Bdellovibrio bacteriovorus: one gene and its partner. The protein of the gene in region 1 interacts with the protein of each later gene in a pairwise test. Links are inferred from orthologs where the notes say so. Each region holds a gene or a part of one and is shown on either strand. Other genes may lie near its edges. The genes, in order: ndk and ung.

What was found.
Region 2: the proteins of ndk (region 1) and ung interact in binary tests that used the Escherichia coli proteins (3 or more experiments, as listed by UniProt). The link is inferred for Bdellovibrio bacteriovorus from one-to-one orthologs.

What each region holds. Positions count from the first base shown.
Region 1 is NZ_LUKE01000001.1:1,268,704-1,278,531, reverse strand. The notes cover bases 3,832-6,800. They hold ndk (nucleoside-diphosphate kinase), read right to left. Parts: upstream 5,545-6,800; coding sequence 5,119-5,544; downstream 3,832-5,118. Other genes in these bases: AZI86_RS06175 (HAMP domain-containing methyl-accepting chemotaxis protein), read left to right, coding at 6,330-6,800; AZI86_RS06180 (hypothetical protein), read right to left, coding at 5,558-5,857; AZI86_RS06190 (class I SAM-dependent RNA methyltransferase), read right to left, coding at 3,915-5,099; AZI86_RS06195 (tetratricopeptide repeat protein), read right to left, coding at 3,832-3,891. Outside these bases: AZI86_RS06210 (hypothetical protein), read right to left, coding at 1-660; AZI86_RS06205 (glycosyltransferase family 39 protein), read right to left, coding at 657-1,976; AZI86_RS06200 (helix-turn-helix domain-containing protein), read right to left, coding at 1,979-3,136; more of AZI86_RS06195, read right to left, coding at 3,136-3,831; more of AZI86_RS06175, read left to right, coding at 6,801-7,955; sucD (succinate--CoA ligase subunit alpha), read right to left, coding at 8,010-8,879; sucC (ADP-forming succinate--CoA ligase subunit beta), read right to left, coding at 8,882-9,828. UniProt on the Escherichia coli protein: Major role in the synthesis of nucleoside triphosphates other than ATP. The ATP gamma phosphate is transferred to the NDP beta phosphate via a ping-pong mechanism, using a phosphorylated active-site intermediate.
Region 2 is NZ_LUKE01000001.1:920,627-930,478, reverse strand. What follows is about bases 6,240-9,232. They hold ung (uracil-DNA glycosylase), read left to right. Parts: upstream 6,240-7,384; coding sequence 7,385-8,080; downstream 8,081-9,232. Other genes in these bases: AZI86_RS04390 (YaeQ family protein), read right to left, coding at 9,040-9,232; AZI86_RS04395 (hypothetical protein), read left to right, coding at 8,135-9,043; AZI86_RS04405 (hypothetical protein), read right to left, coding at 6,836-7,237; AZI86_RS04410 (aldo/keto reductase family protein), read right to left, coding at 6,240-6,803. Outside these bases: AZI86_RS04460 (hypothetical protein), read right to left, coding at 1-52; AZI86_RS04455 (TraR/DksA family transcriptional regulator), read left to right, coding at 322-693; AZI86_RS04450 (DUF2147 domain-containing protein), read left to right, coding at 781-1,215; AZI86_RS04445 (GAF domain-containing protein), read right to left, coding at 1,289-1,789; transcriptional repressor LexA, read right to left, coding at 1,813-2,532; AZI86_RS04435 (hypothetical protein), read right to left, coding at 2,642-2,971; AZI86_RS04430 (hypothetical protein), read right to left, coding at 3,139-3,354; AZI86_RS04425 (M14 family zinc carboxypeptidase), read left to right, coding at 3,521-4,405; AZI86_RS04420 (hypothetical protein), read right to left, coding at 4,484-4,753; AZI86_RS04415 (class I SAM-dependent methyltransferase), read left to right, coding at 5,032-5,850; more of AZI86_RS04410, read right to left, coding at 5,847-6,239; more of AZI86_RS04390, read right to left, coding at 9,233-9,564; AZI86_RS04385 (DEAD/DEAH box helicase), read left to right, coding at 9,711-9,852. UniProt on the Escherichia coli protein: Excises uracil residues from the DNA which can arise as a result of misincorporation of dUMP residues by DNA polymerase or due to deamination of cytosine.

The DNA of each region.
Region 1 (9,828 bases):
GGCCAACTCTTCAGCGGGTTCGGTGTATAAACGTAAAAAAGACAGGCGGGGGTTGAACGGATAAATTAAAAGGCTCCAGATCGTTGAAAGTTTGGACTCGCCCCAAGCGCGATTGATCAAACTTTTCATATTCAAAATTTCAAAACCATCGAGGCCTGAAGGAATATCACCGACCCACGAAAATCCGGCCTTATAAGGATGGGCCAGGATTGTGAGGGTGTCTTTGCTGGCCCCCGTTTTCTGTGACAACAGATCAGCAAGCTTTACCTGAGCTTCTCCTAGGTTGCTGCCAATGCTCTCTTGATTCAAAGAATAGTAAAGTAAGCGCGAATCTAAATAGCTGTATTTACCGGCGGAAAAAACCAAAAGATTCCCGTGATATGATTCCACCGAATAAGGCATATTGAAGATATTTAAATCAGTGAAGAATAGAAAATCTAAATTGGCAAGTTTAGCTGAAGTAATAACGAAGCTTGCCGGGGCTGAGCCGCTGCTAATATCCGTGTGCACATTCATCACCCCTTTGTAATCGTTTAGTAACGAGGAATGATCACGCGCGATTTGCGTAGGAATGACCGACACTTCGTATTGATTGATATAAAACCCATACATGAAGTAAGCGATTAATAAAAATGACAGAAGCGCAAAAAAACGAGTCATGGTTTTGTGAACTCCACAATCACATACTTATAATCCAGCTTCTTAACTTCGCGTGCTTGCCAGCCTTGTTCGGTCACCCAGTAAGGAGCCCCAGTCCATTCTTTTTTTAGTAAATAGAATTTAGAACCTGTGGGTATTGATTCCGGCAACGTATCAAAGAAATCAAAACGGCTGGTATCTTTCAATTTAAAAACCGGAATCTTGCTGAAATACCAAAGTGAAGATGAGATCTGATAACTGGCCCCATAAAGTGGTTGATATTCTTGGACCAAGGGCACAAATGATTGAAACTCGTAAGGCTCGCTGACCTTTTCATTGATATTACGAAACTGCGGGACCCATATACTTAATACGACAACTGAGATGGCTGTGCCCCAAAAAATCATATAGGATTTTGACCATTTCAATGTCTTTGGATGAAACAAAGCTAAGGTCAGTAAGCTTGGATAAGCAATCACCGGCCAATTAGCTTCAACCAATGCGCGAAAGGAGGTCAGTAAAAAGAAAAGCAGTGGTCCCCAAGTGAAATAAATGGACCAGCGAAAGTCATTCGTGGGTTTGGCTTTGATGATAGCCCAGAAAATCAAAGGGAACATGATCAGAATCTGTGCAAAGATATATGAAGTCGTCCAATCCAACTCATAAGCCTCGGATTCAAGCCCGTGTCGCAATTGAAATTCAAACGAAGCAAAGTCATTTTGATAATTCCACAATAATACAGGTGCACAGAAAATCAGACCTAAAATGCCGGTGTAAATAACGCCCTTCCAGTTCACATTGGACCAGCGTTTTTCGAAAGAAAGATAAGCCAGCAAACAAGGGATAAAAATAACGATGTGGTATTTGGCGCAGAATCCCAATCCTAAGGCGATACCTAAAAAGGCGTAATATTTTGTCTCACGAGTTTCCAAAGCTTTTACCGTAAGGATTAAAGACAAAGTCCAAAATACAACCACCGGAAGATCTGGAGTGACGATCAGCGATCCAAAACCTAAAAGCGGCGAGAAGAGAGCTAGATAAAGCCACAGTCGGATTTTCTCCCAAGGCAGACGATCTTTAAGAAAGTAATACCACATTAGGATCACCATATGACCCATGATCACGGCCGGCCAGCGCACGGCGTGCATGAAGGGTTCTAAGAAATGTCCAAGATATAAAATCCAAGCCACCATGGGCGGATGATCAAAGTAGCTTAATTGTAAACGGTGCGACCAAACCCAATAATAAGCTTCGTCTGCCCCTAGCGGCATAAGGGCCGCTAAGACAAGTTTAACCGCAAGACTGATATAAAAGATGCGCCAGAAAGAGTTTTTCACTCTTAGTAACTCAGCTTAATAGGCTTTCCGAGATCGCCCGGGATACCGATGTCTTTTCCGTTAAGGATAAGATTCACAGCACCTCCGTTAGAGAAATTGATTTTTAAACCACTGCGGCTTTTGAAAGTATGCACTTGCTCCGCCGAAAGTTTGATTTTCTGAGGCTTACCACTTGGCGAAGCGTATTCAATTTCCACTGTGTCTAAAGCTTCGACGATAAGCTCAACGGGCTTGGCTTCTTTTGGGGTTGGTGTTGTCGTAGGTGAAGGACTTGCCGTTGCTGAAGCCGCGGGGCTTGGAGACACGCTTGGGCTAACACTTGCTGTCGGTGACGGAGAGCTTGTCGGTGTCGCTGATGGAGTGGTCGTTGGCGTGGCACTTGGGCTTGGTGAAGGTTTAGGTGTTGAAGCCACTATCGTTGCAGACGGCGATGGTGATGGACTTGCCTGAGTCACCGGCGCCGGTGAAGCTTTTGTTGAAATTGGGGTCAGCGGGGCGGTTGCTTCTTCAGGTTTTGATTCCTCAGTAGCGCTCACCACGGCTTCTGTTGGTGGCTGAGTTTCATCAACAGGAGTTGCGCCCTCCATGGTCTGAGAAATTTCGTTAGTCGGAACTTCGGCTTCTTTGGAGTATTTGTCGATCATCTTTTTAGTAAAGATGATTAAGCCCACCAAAAAAACGACCAGGATGGTGATCAGAATTGTTCTGGTTGATTTAGGTTGGCCCAAAGATTTCAAATTTTCACGATCACTTGATGAAGATTTTTTTCGAAAGGGTGTGACGACCGATTCTGCATTAGCTTCATCGTGTGGTGTGGAACGCACTTGAGGTTTTAACGGAGTTTCCATCGGAGTTTCGGCCGCGATGTCTTCTTTTGATGGCGGTCGTTCGTTGTCGCTTGTGCGGATATAAGGTTTTGGTCGTGTCGACCCCATTTCTTGATAGAAAATCTCTAAAACTTGATTGGGATCTAAGTGCAAATAGTTCGAATAGCTTTGGACGAACCCGCGCAAAAAAGTTTTTGCGGGCAATTGAGATTCATCGCCTTCCTCGATAGCTTTAAGAACTTTGCTGCTGATTTTTAATGAAAGACCGATTTCGTGAAGTGAGAGCCCTTTTTCTTCTCGGGCTTTTTTTAGAATTTCTCCGGTACGTTTCATTAGTGTCCCTTTCTAATCAGGCTCAGCATTCCCTTGGCCTTTTCACGATAGGTGCCGGAAGGATAGAACTTAATCAGTCCTTCAAAGCGTGCGATGGATTTTGATTTTTCGCCAAGACGGTAATACGCAAGGGCGCTGTAGTAGTGAGGTTCGTCATACTGACTTTTTTGGCAGAAGCCGATGGCTTTGTCTAAGGCCTCGGCAGCTTGAGAATAGTCGCCCACTTCAAAAAAAGTGCGACCGTAGTAAGTCGCCGCCGCGCAGTCATCTGGAACTTGCTTAAGAGCTTTAGAAAAAGCCACGCGTGCTGAAGTGTATTGTTTTTGATTAAACTTCACAAGCCCCAGATTCATGTAAGCTCTTTCTGGATTTGGATAAGTCAGATCATTTAAAACTTGCTGGACTTCTTTTTCGGCTAAATCAAATTTTGAAACTTCGATATAAACGCGGCTTAGATTATTACGCGCATCCGAATATTTCGGGTCCAAAGAGATTGCTTTAGCCAAGTGTTTTTCGGCTAAGTCATAACGTTCACGCATAAAATAAACCATGCCGAGATTGTTTTGAATGACAGGATTTGTTGGATCAAGCTCTTCGGCTTGCAAGATATTGCGAAGCGCTTGCGGATAGTCGCCGCTCTCCATTTGGGTAGAACCCATCCGCAGATAGAGTTCTGCTTTTTCTTTGTTTTTAGTCGCTGTGCTTGCACAGCCAATCAACGAAAGACACCCTAGGGCGATGATCCATTTCAACATGTTAAAAAGGTATCATTAGAGGCTTAAGAGTCAACCCTCAGCTCGGCGATAGTCTCAACGTGGTCGGTCTGCGGGAACATCTCAAAAGCTTGCACTCGGTCTAAATGGGCGCGCAGTCCCAACTTCTGTGTCCAGTCAAAAAACCATTGTAAATCTCGGGCCAAAGAGACCGGATGACAGCTGATGTAAATGATCTTACGAGGGCGTGCTGCGGCAAGCGCGCGCATAATGTATTCACTGGCTCCTGCTCGAGGAGGATCTAGCACCACCAAGTCGTTGGTACCGATAACGGCCCGACGCATATAAGATTCCACGTCTGAAAGAAAATATGTGAGTTTTTTGTCTCGTATTTGCGTGCGCGCTTTATCCACCAATTTGGGGTTGAGCTCAACACCGTAAATATGTGCAGATTTATACTTTTTTGCTAAGGGAAAGGTGAAGTTTCCGGACCCCGCATAAAGATCGAAGACTTTTGAGTATTCATGATCCCCCGCCCAAGAAAGTGCGGTCTGCAAAAGATCTTCATTCTGAAAGCGATTTACTTGAGAAAAACCGACGCCATCGTCTTCGTCAGTGATGAGTCCATAACGAATACTTTCATCATCCGCGATGTACATCTCGAGTTTCTTAAGATCATTAGCGCCTTTGCTTACGGCCCATTGGCGGACTTCAGGAAACTTTGTCGTCAAAGCATCTTCGGTGATTAGGCAATCTTGGATATCCAAAATTTCATGTGAATGTCGTTCAAAGAAACCAAAACGATTTCCCTTGGCCTTCGGTTGAATACGATTACGGTAGCGCAAAACTCGAGGACTTGGTTTTAAAGGAAGGTATTCAAATTCAACTTGCGGATTGAATTTTTTCAATGTTTCAAAAACCAACTGATGTTTCTGTCGACGTTGCTCGTCTTCGGTCAGATGTTGCCAATTGCAACCCCCGCAGCCTTGTAGGAAATAAGAACACGGAGGGGTGCGACGTGAAGGTCCAGGTTTTAACACCTCGACGATGCGAGCCTCAGCGAAATTCTTTTTAGCCAGCGTGATTTCGGCCAGGACTTCATCGTCGGGCGCAGCCAGCGGAACAAAGATCACCATGCCATCGTGACGGGCAATGCCGGAGCCACCTACAGCGAGCTTTTCTATTTTCAACTGAATCTTAGAACCAAGAAGGGGAGCTTGCGCTCCCCCCTTGAGATTATCTTTGGACATTGAATAATTCTGTGAACGATTAAACGTTGCAGATTTCGTGCTTTTCGAAGAACAAAGCTAATTCGCGAGCTGCAGACGCTGTGCTGTCTGAACCGTGAACTGCGTTTTCGCCTACGTTATCGCCGAATTTTGCGCGAACTGTACCAACAGCCGCTTTTTTAGGATCAGTAGCGCCCATGATTTCACGGTTCTTCGCAACTGCGTTTTCACCTTGAAGGCACATGATAGTTACCGGACCAGAAGTCATGAAAGAAACTAGCTCGCCGAAGAAAGGACGCTCTTTGTGTTCAGCGTAGAATTCTTCTGCTTTAGATTTAGAAAGAATAGTTACTTTTGCCGCTGCGATTTTCAAACCGTTTGCTTCAAACATGCTGATGATATCGCCGATAGCGTTTTTCTTCATTGCGTTTGGCTTAATGATTGAGAATGTTTGCTCGATAGCCATGGAATCTCCTTAGTTATTTACACTCTGTTTCTGAAACTTTAAAGAACTTGGGAGTTTTAACGAATTGAGTGACACATGTCCACTGTTGAGCAGCGTTCCTTGGTCCACGTAGTTCGATCAACTCTGTTTTTATTGCGAGATCTCGCTCGACAGCAGCTTTCGTAAAGTCTTGAGAAGTGACTTCATACGCACCGGGCTCGTAAAGGCCTAGCGTTTGTTGAATGCTTTCATCTGTCATGATTAGGATTTCATCAATTTTACTGGCATGCGCCGTGGCGCCCAATAATAGGACAAAGATCAATAATTTCTTCATGTTAGATTCTCCCGAGGGACCCTTGATATGTCTGCCCCCTAAGAGAGTCAAACTAAAATGCCGTAAGGAGGGGCTTAAGCTGAAAGACCAGGTCGGTTTTTGGAAAAAAGTTAGGAAAACACCCGAAGAGAGGCAATGATTTGGACGCGTTCTTTAAACGAAACTTGATGGGTGGGGGCAGGGGAGCTGGACCAACAGCCGGTCCATCGACCCTATTTGCAAAGAGAAGGTTAAGGCTCGGAAAATGCGAGTACAAAATGTGTATTGCAACACAGTAATATTTGATCGCCTAAGTAATCGGTCAAGAAAGGTTAACAAGTGGACAAATTAAAAATCCGTTTAATCCACAAAAATGAGTTAAGGCCAGTTTATTGTTTATTATTTTAATTCTGGGTCAATTTCCTTACGTATCAGGCACAATAAACCGAGAAATAGGTCCGTAAATGTCAATATAACTTCACAAGGGTCGTTTATGAAAAATGTGAGCTTGCGAACCAAAATGATGGGACTTTGCCTTTTTGTTACCCTGTTAGGAATGGCTGGTGGGGTGGTTGGGTTTTTCACCCTTAATAAAGTTGCGTCCAATTATAGAGCCATCACCGCCGAGGATCTTCCACTTATCAAGATTCTTGGAGATCTCCACGGAGAGTTCCGGGAGCTTCGGATTCAAGTTCGAAGCGTAGCTTTTGAGGGAACGACGTCCGCTGATGTAAAAAAATATGTCGACCTGACTCTTCCGCAAATTGAAGCCATTGAAAAAAGCCTTGTTGAATATGAAAAGGTCGATCCCGAGGCCGTCCATCGCGCGACTTACATTGAACTTAAACAGGCGTGGATGGAATTTAAAAAATTCGGTGGCGAGCTGATTTCTAAAACAAACAATTACGAAAAAGAACGCGATCAGATTGTCTCTATGATCCGCGACGTGTGCCCGGTAAAGGCGGCCGCGGTGTACGAGGCTTTGCAAAAAGAGACGGACATAAATATAAGTCAGTCAACCGCCTCGGTATCGGCGGCGGTGGTTTCGGAAGACAATGGTAAGACTCTGATTGTCGTCTTTGGGGTGGCAGCCTTATTGGTGTCGATGGTGTTTGGCTATCTATTTGCGACATCTGTTTCCAAGACAATCGCGGGTGTGGCGTCTAATTTAACTAACGCAGGTTATAGCGTTGCTGACTCTGCCGATAAGCTAGGTCAATCCAGTGAAGAGCTTTCTCAGGCATCTTCTGAATCCGCCGCGTCGTTAGAAGAAACCGTTGCTTCGCTTGAGGAGCTGACTTCGATGGTGAAGCGTAATTCTGAAAATGCCAAAGAAGCCGCGGTTCTTTCAGATGTTTCAAAAGGGGCTGCGGAAAAAGGTGAAAAAGAAATTCATAACCTTATTCATTCAATGACGGGGATTTCTAAGTCTTCGCGAAAAATTGAAGAAATCATTAATGTTATAGACGACATTGCCTTTCAAACAAATCTATTGGCGCTGAATGCTTCGGTAGAAGCAGCTCGTGCGGGCGAACAAGGTAAAGGCTTTGCTGTCGTAGCAGAAGCGGTCCGCTCATTAGCTCAAAGAAGTGCCGCGGCCGCCAAAGATATTACGACGCTTATTAAAGAGTCTGTATCCCAAGTTGAGGCCGGCAGTAAAATTGCTGATCAAAGTGGTGAGGTGCTAAACAGCATCGTAGTTTCAGTAAAAAAAGTGGCGGACCTTAACTCAGAAATTGCGACGGCTTCTCAAGAGCAAGCTATCGGGATTCAACAAATCAGTGCGGCGATGAATCAATTGGATTCCTCGACGCAAACAAATGCGGCATCGGCGGAAGCCATTGCCTCAACGATTTCAGAGTTCAACAGTCTAGCTGCTACGACCCAACAATTGACCGGGCAGTTAAACAAAGTTGTTTATGGTGGGGAAATTCATCATCAAGGTCCGGACGCCACGTCAGCGACCAAAACCCCAGTTAAGTTGGCGGTGGCTTCTAGAGAAAGCCATGCGTCCCCTAAAAATGTGACGAAATTAAAGTCGCGCGCGGCGGAAGCCGAGTCTATCCTGCCTTTTGACGACGACGATAAGGGCAAGATTGGTACGGTAGAGGGATTTTAAGAAAAAAAAGCCCCGGTTTCCCGGGGCTTTTTACTTTTCAAATCCAATATTAAATTACTTCAACATAGATTTTAAAGTCGTGCCCATGTCAGCCGGGCTGCGTGCGATTTTGCAACCTGCCGCTTCAAGAGCTTTGAACTTCGCCTCTGCTGTTCCTTTGCCCCCGCTGATGATGGCACCAGCGTGACCCATGCGTTTTCCAGCAGGAGCCGCAGCACCCGCGATAAACGCAGCCACAGGTTTTTTGAAGTTCTTTTTGATCCATTCAGCAGCTTCTTCTTCAGCCGAGCCACCGATTTCACCAATCATGATAACGCCATCTGTGTCTGGATCTTCATTGAACAATTTTAAAACGTCGATGAAGTTTGTTCCATTTACGGGGTCACCACCGATACCAACGGCCGTTGATTGGCCTAGTCCCAATGCTGACAATTGACCAACAGCTTCGTAAGTCAATGTACCCGAACGTGAAAGAACTCCGATACGACCTGGCTTGTGAATATGACCAGGCATGATACCGATTTTGCATTGGCCTGGAGTGATGACGCCAGGGCAGTTTGGACCGATTAAACGCGTGCGCTTACCTTGCATATAGCGCTTCACTTTAACCATGTCTAAAACCGGAATACCTTCTGTGATACAGATAACCAAATCTAGATCTGCATCAACGGCTTCCATAATAGAGTCAGCAGCAAACGGAGGTGGAACGAAAATAACAGAAGCGTTACAGCCTGTTTCTGCTTTTGCGTCTTTAACTGTATTAAAAACCGGAAGACCGATGTGTTTTGTGCCACCTTTGCCCGGGGTCACACCACCCACCATTTTTGTGCCGTAAGCAATAGCTTGCTCAGAGTGAAAAGTTCCTTGAGCCCCGGTGAAACCTTGGCAGATAACTTTAGTGTCTTTATTGATTAAAATAGCCATGACTAGTGTCCTTTAATCGCAGCAACGATTTTCTTAGCTGCATCTGTAAGATCGTCTGCTGGAGTGATATTCAATCCAGACTCTCTTAACATCTTTTTACCCAGTTCTACGTTTGTACCTTCAAGGCGGCAAACAAGTGGAACTTTCAATCCAAGCTCTTTAGAAGCCGCGATCACACCTTCGGCGATGATGTCACATTTCATGATACCACCAAAGATGTTAACCAAGATTCCTTTTACGTTTGGATCTTTAAGAATGATCTTAAACGCTTCAGTTACTTTTTCTTTATTAGCGCCACCGCCAACATCCAAGAAATTCGCTGGCGAAGCGCCGTGAAGCTTGATGATGTCTAGGGTTGCCATCGCAAGACCCGCACCATTCACTAAGCAACCGATGTTTCCATCAAGTTTGATGAACGCTAGATCAAATTTAGAAGCTTCAATTTCTGAAGGCTCTTCTTCGTTCAAATCGCGCATTTCAACGATGTCTGCATGACGATACAAAGAGTTAGAGTCGAAGTTCATTTTAGCGTCTAGGCACAGAACTTCGCCTTCTTTAGTCACCACTAGCGGATTGATTTCGGCAATCGAACAATCAGTCGTGATGAAAGCATTGTAAAGACCGGTGAAGAATTTCACGGCTTTATTGACGATTTCTGGAGCCATGCCGATTTTGAATGCCAATTCGCGAGCTTGGAAAGGCATCAAACCAGTCACTGGATCGATGTCCACTTTCACGATTTTTTCTGGGTGATGTTCTGCCACTTCTTCGATGTCCATGCCACCTTCAGAAGAGGCCATCATCGCGGCACGACCTGTCGCGCGGTCGATCAAACATGCTACGTAGTATTCTTTAGCGATGTTGCAACCTTGTTCGATGAAAACCTTTTGAACAACTTTCCCTTCAGGTCCTGTCTGGTGAGTCACCAAAGTCATACCCAAGATTTGTT
Region 2 (9,852 bases), 350 kb from region 1 along the record:
GATGCGGATCTTGGGCCCATAAAAACTGACTCAAAAAGAGAATAATAAGCATGAAACTCACCTAACAGTTTCCTTTCGTGGGGCCAAGTTTTAGAATTTAACGCTACGTGTGATGGGCGGGTAAGAACGCGGCAGAAAGTAGGGTTTTGTGGACTTTTCGATAACTAAATGAGGACAGAGCTCAACGAAATGTCAGGATTTCCACTATCTTGCGTAGTTTTAAGGTTATGTAAGATTTTTTGCTTGCAAAAATTACATCAGTAGAACTTAATATGTCAGTTCCAAATTGGCACTTACGCTGGAGGGAACATGGGGGGCACGATGGCTATCTCTGAAAAACTCGTAACGGAATGCAGATCAAAGCTTTTGGCTTCGAAACAAGACATTCTGAACAGAGTAAAAGAAGCTCGTTCGAACTTGGATCAAAACGAGGAAAAGGGCGGCGATGAGGGTGATCAAACTGTACGCGTTCTGGCTGAACAAGAGTTCCTAAGCATGCACGAAAGACTTCGTTCGCAGCTCATGGAAATCGAAAGCGCCTTGGCTCGTATTGAAAATGGCTCTTTTGGCTTTTGCGAAGAGACCGAGGAAGAAATCGAACCAGAAAGACTGCGTGCGATTCCTTGGACGCGTTTAAGCATCGAAGGTGCTGAAATCCGCGAATCTATGAACAAACGCTACGCGCGCGGTTAGTTCATATTTAAATTGAAATATTCTCGAGGGGTAAAGGGATGTTGGTGAAATCGACATCCCTTTTTTTTAAGATTTTTAGGAGGTTTTATGAAATTACTAATTACGATGTTGGTCTTATTGGCGCCACTTTCTGTGTGGGCGACAAGTCCGGTTGTTGGCAAATGGAAAACCATTGATGATGAGACGGGTAAGCCTAAATCTATCGTGGAAATTACTCAAGTCGGGGATGAGTTCAAAGGCCACATCCTTGAGTTATTGAATCCCGAAAAACCAAATCCTGTCTGTGAAAAGTGCAAAGGGGATAAGAAAGACAAACCTATCGTCGGACTTGAAATCATGTGGAACATGAAAGAGACCGAAAAAGATTCAGAATGGTCTAAGGGCGAAATTCTAGATCCTAATAACGGAAAAACTTATAGCTGTCGTTTGCGTCTGAAAGATGATGGAAAAAAACTAGAGGTTCGCGGCTTTATTGGCTTTAGCCTTATCGGGCGCAGCCAAGTCTGGATCAAAGAGCCTTAATTCAAAAAAAGATGCTGGTTTAGGCCAGCATCTTTTTTCAGAAGTATTAAAAACCGACTCCCAGGAGCACATCTTAGATCAGGCTGTTAGGCCATATTGATTTCGAAAGGATCAAAGCGACGACTTGTTCCAGATACTTCTGATCAACGTGGTCAAATCGATTTAAAACCGGCGCATCGATATCTAAAACACCTAAAACTTTTCCGTCTTTGATCATTGGGATCACGATTTCAGATTTCGAAGCACTATCACACACAATATGCCCCGGAAATTGATCGACATCCGCCACAAGTTGCGTGGTTTGCGTTGCCGCCGCTGTTCCACAAACCCCTTTACCGAAGGCGATGCGTGTGCACGCCGGCAGGCCTTGAAAAGAACTTAATAACAATTCACCGTTATGATTGAGATAAAAACCCACCCAGTTAATTTGGGGCAAGTGCTGATTAAGAAGTGCGGAGATATTGGCAAGATTCACGAACCATTCGGGTTCAAGAACGCCAGTTACTTCTGACAGAAGTTCTTTATAGAATTTTTCTTTATTTGAATAATCGATAGCAATGCGTGTGCTTTCCATTGTACAGGGAATAGCACAAAATCTTAGAACTTGCGAATAAGTCCTACAACAATCCCACGGATTTCAACCTGTTCAGGTTCATACCACATGGATTTCATCGTTGAATTAGAAGGGCGAAGTTCCACAAGCTTCTGAGAAGAGCCACTGTCGGGCTTTGCGCGCACATAGATGCGTTTCACCGTGGCTTCGTTTTCCACAGTAGCCACAACGATATCCCCATTGCCGGCGGTGTTTTGTTTTTGAATAAGAATGATATCTTCATCAAAAATACCGTCTTCAATCATCGAATCACCTTGGACTTTGAGGGCAAAAGATTTTGCAGGATTGCGCACCATTGAAGGTGGGACATCGACAAACTCATCATGTTTAAGTGCTTCAATAGGGAGACCCGCAGCCACTTTCCCAAGAAGGGGAAGGGACAGGATCTCATCACGTGCCTGGAGGAGCTGTGAGCTTTGAGATCCTGTCTTCGTCGAGACTAATTTAGATTGGCGCTCCTGAAATGCCGAAGCAGAATGAAGCACCTGGATCGCTCGCTTTTGGCCCAAAGGATTTTCGATATAACCTTTGGCGGTCAATTGCTTCAAATAATTCTGAACAGAATTAAACGATGCCAGACCAAAGTGATCTTTAATTTCTTGATATGACGGAGAAACTCCTGAACTTAAGATGTGCTCCTCGATAAACTCGAGAACAGATTTTTCTTTAGGTGTCAGTGGTGGGAGGGGCGTTTTCTTTGTCATAACTTACATATGAACTTACAGTGTAAATTATATGTAAGTCAAGACGCTTTTTTAAATATTTTAAAAGGTCCAGATGCGCAACAGCAAATCCGCGCACCAAAGGCCTATCCTAACGGATAAAGCCCTCAATGCATTGGTTTAAAGCATTCGCAGAATAAGCGGAAAGCTGCATGCCCGCGGAATTCACCACGAACAAATCATCAGAACTCGCGATACGCTCAATCGCACAACCCACAGGAAGTTTATTTGCTCCCAACTCCATGCGTACTAAGCACATACGACTGCGAGCAGAACAACGCACCTCTTGAAAATGCACTTGTGAGGGATTGAGTTTATTCATAGCTACTAAAAGCTGATCTTGCTCTTCAGAAGAGATAAATGCGTGAGCCGGGCCCATAAATGCGAATGAAGAAATGAGAGCTGCGATTAGAAATTTCATTGAAGCCTCCTTGTTTTGAACGTCGCTTCTTAAGCAAGTTCTACCGAGGCCCTAAGGATAAGTAAAAGGCATAGAAAGAATTCGAATATTCACAAAAAGAATAACTCCGATCTCGTTGCCGACATCGGAGTCACTAAAGTTCTCATTAAAATTGAAAGGCTTAGCGGTTATTCCGCTTTCAAGCAGGCCTGTTTTTCGTCCTGGCAACCGGGCGTATACTGCACCGCTACAGGTTTAGCCTCAGACGCGATCTGGCGAATGCTGGCAGGGGGGCTGTTTTGAGCATGACTCACCGGAGTCATTGAGCAGTTTTGATAAAACAGTATCACGATGGGATTAATAACCAACATCGCTACAAAACTAAAACCACCTCTATTTACCATCGTATCCTCCGACCTTGAGTCTTAAAAATCACATAGTGACTTTACGGACGAAGGGCGGTTGGACTTTAGTCGATTTGTAACGATTCTCACCTTGGCGCATAAAATTCCTATTTTCTCATCTTGAGAGAATTCGCGCGGGAGTAGATAATAGAAGTAAATGGGGTCTATGAAAACACTATTAAATGTCCTGATGGTTTTGTCAGTTGCTTCGATTGCAAAGGCCGACTTTGTGAATCTTCAGCAAGACTGCATGAACGATCTAAAAAAATTCCCGGGAGCTTGGGACGACAAGCTCTTAAAGCAGGCCTGTGAAAAAGTGTCTGTCGACAGCCTTTGTGTCAGCGGAGAAGGTCGACCTATTTATCACTACAACAAAACTTCTTCTTTGCCCGGTGCTAAGAAGGTTCTGGTATTCAGTTTGATTCACGGAGATGAAACTCCGGCGGGTACCGTGGGCCGTTATTGGATGGAGCGTTTAGAAGGCATTGATCCACGCAACTCTTGGCGTGTGATTCCTGTTTTAAATCCGGATGGCGTGAAATATAAAACGCGTACCAACGCAAACAAGATTGATATCAATCGCAACTTCCCCACAAAAGATTGGGCCAGTGGAGCGATTGAAAATTGGAAGCGCACGACGAAATCAAATCCGCGTCGTTATCCCGGGGATATGGCTGCGAGTGAGCCGGAAACAAAATGTGCGCTTCATCACCTAGAGGATTTCAAACCAGACTTTATCGTGTCCGTGCATACGCCCTTAAAGGTTTTGGACTTTGATGGTCCGAAAGTTTCGCCGCCACCAAAATTCGATTATCTTCCGTGGAAGTCTTTAGGGAATTATCCGGGAAGCCTAGGTCGTTACATGTGGTTAGAAAGAAGTACGCCGGTGTTGACGATGGAATTAAAAGAAAATCTTCCACCGAACTTAACACCTTTTGAGCAGTTGCAAGACATCATTGGTTCGCTAGTGAAATTAGAAACGAACAAACAAAATGCGAAGGGCGAAGTGCAATCTCCTGCTCCTATGTTGCCGGTAGCTGCGGAACATTAAGAGATATCTGTATAGTTTAAATAAAAAAAGAGGAAGGCCAAAAACCTTCCTCTTTTTATTTTTTAAAACCGAAACGAATTAGTCGCGGTTGTCGATGCAGCGATAGCCAAGAACACAAGTGTTGTTGTCCGTCGTGCGCACCCAGTATGGAGATTCCATGTACTGACCATATGGAGGGCAGCTTTGCACAAGTCCGTAAATAGGTACGATATCGCCAGAACCTGTTGTGACATAGATGCGGCCATCGGCATTGTAGTCGGCGCGCGCTTCTTCGCATGTCATGTTAACGCTTCCTGCATGGGCCGCAACAGAGAACAAACCGATCGCAAGAACAGACAATAGTTTCATGAGACTCTCCTTTTTGAGTTATTGTGTTTTATACTTTTTGTTGTGATCGGTATCGTTGATCACAGGTCATTGAACAGCAAGTCAGTTTTGAAATATTACGATGAAAAAATTGGTGCGCCAGGTAAAGTGTTTGATGCTGCGACGCCTGGGGTGTCAACACGCATCGTAAAATGCTTCGACTTCCGTTCATAGGTCCGAGTCAATGCGAGAAGTTTATTGTCAGATGTCGACGGCCGTCACATTCTAGATCCCAGTCGTTTTTATAAAGGAGAAATTTGATGAAACGTCTCGCACTTCTTTCGCTTGTCGGAATCGCCCTTGCAGCATGCAGTTCAAAACCGACTCAAGCACCCGCGCCCGCCCATGGTCCTTTTCCCTCAACTATTTCGGAAGCTTTAAATAGCCATTTCCGTACTGCGGGAAATGAAAAACGCGATCAATATCGCCATCCCGCTGAGACTTTGGAATTTTTTGGCTTAAAGCCCGACATGACGGTGGTGGAAATTTCTCCGGGCGCTGGTTGGTATGCAGAAATTTTAGCTCCCTACTTAAGTACTCAAGGCAAATACATCGCGGCCGCAGTTCCAGTGAGTGTTTATGCGGGCGGACAAAAATTCTTGGATTGGACAAAGTCTCATCCAGAACTTGAAAGCAAAATAACGGTTGTTGATTTCGCTCCGCCAAAAATGGTGAGTATCGGCGAAGATAATTCAGCGGACATGGTTCTTACTTTCCGCAACGTTCATAATTGGACCTCATCAGGAGGCGAAAAAGAGGCCTTCAAAGCTTTTTTCAAAGTTTTGAAACCAGGTGGCGTGCTGGGTGTGGTTGAACATCGTGCCGGCAAAAACCAAAAACAGGACAAGAAATACAAATCTGGCTACGTCCCTGAAAAAGAAGTCATCCGCATGGCGGAAAAAGCGGGCTTTAAACTGGTGGCTAAATCTGAAATCAACGCCAACCCTAAAGACACAAAAAACTATCCTAAGGGTGTTTGGACTTTGCCGCCCTCATACGCGGAAGGCGACAAAAACCGCGAGCGCTATGCTGAGATTGGCGAAAGCGATCGCATGACTTTAAAATTTATGAAGCCTTAATAGCTAAATATTTTTTTAAGTTCGTTATCTACTTCGGGCGTGATCTTAACTTTAAGCGCGCCCAAGTTTTCTTGCAGCTGCTCAATTGAAGTAGCACCTAAAATCACACTGGTTAAGCCCGGTTGAGCTTGCAACCATGCTAAGGCCAACTGTCCACGAGTACACTCTAAAGCATCAGCCCATTTTTTCATGTCACGGACGCGTTGAAGATTTTTTTCCGTGTACAGGTTGTCTTTTAACGAATCCATCTTTGCCAATCGACCGCCGTGAATGCCGTCGTCATATTTCCCGGTAAGCAAGCCCGAGGCCAACGGTGACCAAGTAACGACTCCAAGACCCTTATCGATGGTTTTTCCTTGAACGGCGGACTCAAATTTTTCCCGAGCGATCAGGCTGTATTGCGGTTGTTCGACTTGAGGCTTGTAGTAACCGCCCTTGTCACAGATATCTAGAGCTTCTTGAATTTGATCGGCGGTCCACTCACTGGTGCCCCAGTAAAGAATTTTTCCGTGATGAATCAGGTCATCCATAATGCGCACGGTTTCTTCAACCGGAGTTTCTGGATCATAGCGGTGGCAAAAATAGATATCTAAATAGTCAGTGCCAATGCGTTGCAGACTTTTATTTACGGATTCCAAGATGTGTTTACGTGAAAGACCTTTATCGTTGATGTCGTCACTCATCGGCCAAAATACTTTGGAAGAAATAACAAGCTCATGTCGCGGCAATTCACGTAAAGCCGCTCCCATGATTTTTTCCGATTCGCCCTTGGCGTAAACATCAGCGATATCAAAAAAATTGATACCGTGGTCATAAGCGACATTCAGAATACTTTTTACGGATGTGTAGTCTTTAACGCTGCCCCCAAAAGTGGTCCAGCCTCCCAATGAAAAACTAGAAAGCTTCAGGCCACTGCGGCCTGCATTTCGATAAGGCATATTTGGATTAAACATAAAAAAAGGGCTCCTTTTCGGAGCCCAGTATCTTAATGAAGGACGGGGGGTTGCAAGTAATGATTGATCTCAATCAATCTATCTTGGTTACTCACGACGGAATCTTGAATTGTGATCAGCTCTTTCAAAAGATTGTCTTTTGCCAGTTTGATCGCTTCAAAGATATCTTCATGCACGCCTTCCGCTTCAACCTTGGCGCCGGCCTCGGTCAAAACGATACCAATGCGGTACAGTTTGCGAAGTTCTTTGAGGTCAAAATCACGGCCTTCTGTTTCATACTGAATCGCTAATTTTTTAGGATCCCGAGCGACCACAGCCACGATTGTCTGCGGCGTCACAAAGGCTTCAAATTCAGCGATTTGCTGGTAAATGAAAGACTTAACCTCTGGGTTTTGTTCAATATCTTCAATGGTGGGATTTAGAAGAGTCGACATCGGCATCCTCCTTTTCCTCTTAATCTATTCTAACAATGGGTCCCTTTTTTGTCTGGTCAAGTTCAAGGAACCTTAAAAAATATTTTGAAATCGAATAGGTTTGCATTAGAATCCCGCACCAGGACTAATGTCATGTATCAGGGTGAGATGAAACAAAGTAAAAACGAGATAAAGTTAGATTCATCATGGAAAGCTCACTTGGCGGAAGAGTTTTCGACCGAGCGTATGACTCAATTGCGTTCTTTCTTAAAAGCGGAGTATGCAGCAGGGAAAACCATTTATCCCCGAGGCGATGAATACTTCGCCGCGATGAACTTAACGCCCTTTGATAAAGTGAAAGTTGTCATCGTGGGTCAAGATCCCTATCACGGACCAGGGCAAGCGCATGGACTTTGTTTTTCGGTGCGCGATGGGGTTCGCTTTCCACCTTCGCTGCAAAATATTTTTAAAGAACTGCACAGTGATGTGGGAGTTCCCATTCCGAAAAGTGGTTCACTGATGAAGTGGGCTGAGCAAGGGGTGCTTTTGTTGAATGCTGTTTTGACGGTGGAAGATGGCAAAGCCGCCGCCCATCAGAAAAAGGGCTGGGAAGAGTTCACTGATAAAATCATCCATGTTTTAAACGAAGAAAAAGAAAACTTGGTTTTTATTTTGTGGGGATCTTACGCGCAAAAAAAAGCCGCGTTTGTGGATCGTAAAAAACATTTGGTGATTGAAGGCGTGCATCCCTCACCGTTATCAGCGCATCGTGGTTTTTTTGGCGCGAAACCCTTTTCAAAAACGAATGCTTACTTAAAATCCAAAGGTATTGCTCCGATTAACTGGGATTTGACCGGGCACTAGCTGTCTCAAATCGAGACAATCGAAATGGACTTAAGATTGCATTATCTAAAGCACATGAAAGCAATTCATGCGCTCAAGTCTTATTTAGTGTTTTCCTCTGTCATATCTGTGGTCACCATGGTGTCAATCTCCGCCTCTGCATATGGAACGCATTGTCAGAATATCTTTCACGCCTCTCAGGGATTAATTAAAGATGCTGCCGACGTGGGTTTAACGGCACAGGTTGTGACCGCATTTCGCTTTGACAGCCGCCCTCCACAAGTTATTAAATCCGAAGGCTTTATCGGAAATAAAGAGAAATTCAGTGGTTCTATTTTAGCTCATTCAAAACCGAACTCGAGCGGGACTTCGAACTACGTCTCATTCACCTCGGACCCAAACAATCGCCAGATTTTTAACGGTGGTTTTATCCCCGTTCACGAGATGCGTAATCAGTTTCCCGGTGAAGCTTCCAGGCAGAGGTATCTAGAAAGATTCAATCCTGAATATCAAGCGAAGTTAGAGAAACGTAGAGACGAACTGAGAAAAGAAGAATCTGAAAATGAAGATGTTTTGGGATATGGTGTGGATGAAAAGAGCCTTCCACCTGAACAGGCAGCTTACGCGACAAAATTTAAGAGCGAGTATAAAATGGTGCTTATGACTTTAAGGAGCATCGAAGGAGGTCCTCGTGACCCCATCGTATTTGTGACCTATGAATATCGGGCTAAAGATGTCTTAGGAGTGAATACCGAAAAAATTGGAATCACTCAGGAAAAAGAAATTGTCACAGAACCGGTGCCGGCAAAAAATATTGATGCCGTACGGGAAGTCTATGTTATTTTTTGGGGCGATGCCATTGGAGATGTTGCAAATCTGCAAAAATGGAAAGAGAGCTTTTCTGTAGAAAGGATCTATCGCCACTTGGTGGGCGTTGATAAAGACAGAATGGAAATCGAGTTCGGCGATTGGAAGCCACTTTAGACCTTAAGACTTTGCATTAGCGAAGAAAAAGTTTCATCGCCAATAGTTAAATCTAATTGTCCTTGTTGGACTAAAAGGTTCCAGCGGTTGTTTTTTTCTAATCTGCCAGCCACTTGATCTAAAAACTTATTATCAAACGCAAAGATTTCTAATTCTGAAGCCCGGTGTACGTCATTGGTGCGAATTTCATTTAATAAAACTTCCGGATTTTTATATGTGTAGATGCGAACTGTTTTTGCGGTCTTTGAAGCCTTATGCAGCTTCCGGGCCGAAGGATTGCCGATCTCAATCCAAGTTTCAATTTCGCCGCGTAAATTCAGAATTCTTAATGCCGGGGCCTCCGGATCCCCTAAGCCCCCTGGTGAAAACTCGATGCCCTCGTGGTGGGAAAGGACATAGGCCAGAGCTCGGCTTAAAAGGTAAGGGGCGGCTTCTGAAGGGTGCAAAGCCGCACGGAAATCCAAGGTTTCATAAATATTGCGATCGATGTCTGAAAGATCGATTTGAAATCGGTAAAGCATGGGGCCACTTTAGTGAAGAAACCCCTGATTTGCACCAAGTAATATTTTTAGAAACTACAAAAATATTAAGGCTTTATGAAATTTTGGTGGGCGCCGGGCGCGGGTGAGCTTACAGTGGGTTTCCAGTCATTTTCTAAGGAATATTTATGAGTACGTTTGCTGATTTTGGTCTATTGCCCTCCCTATTAAAATCTTTGAAAGATCAAAAAATCACGAAACCCACGGAAGTCCAAAAAAACACCATTCCGATGATGATGTCCCAACAATCTGTGGTTGGTATTGCCGAAA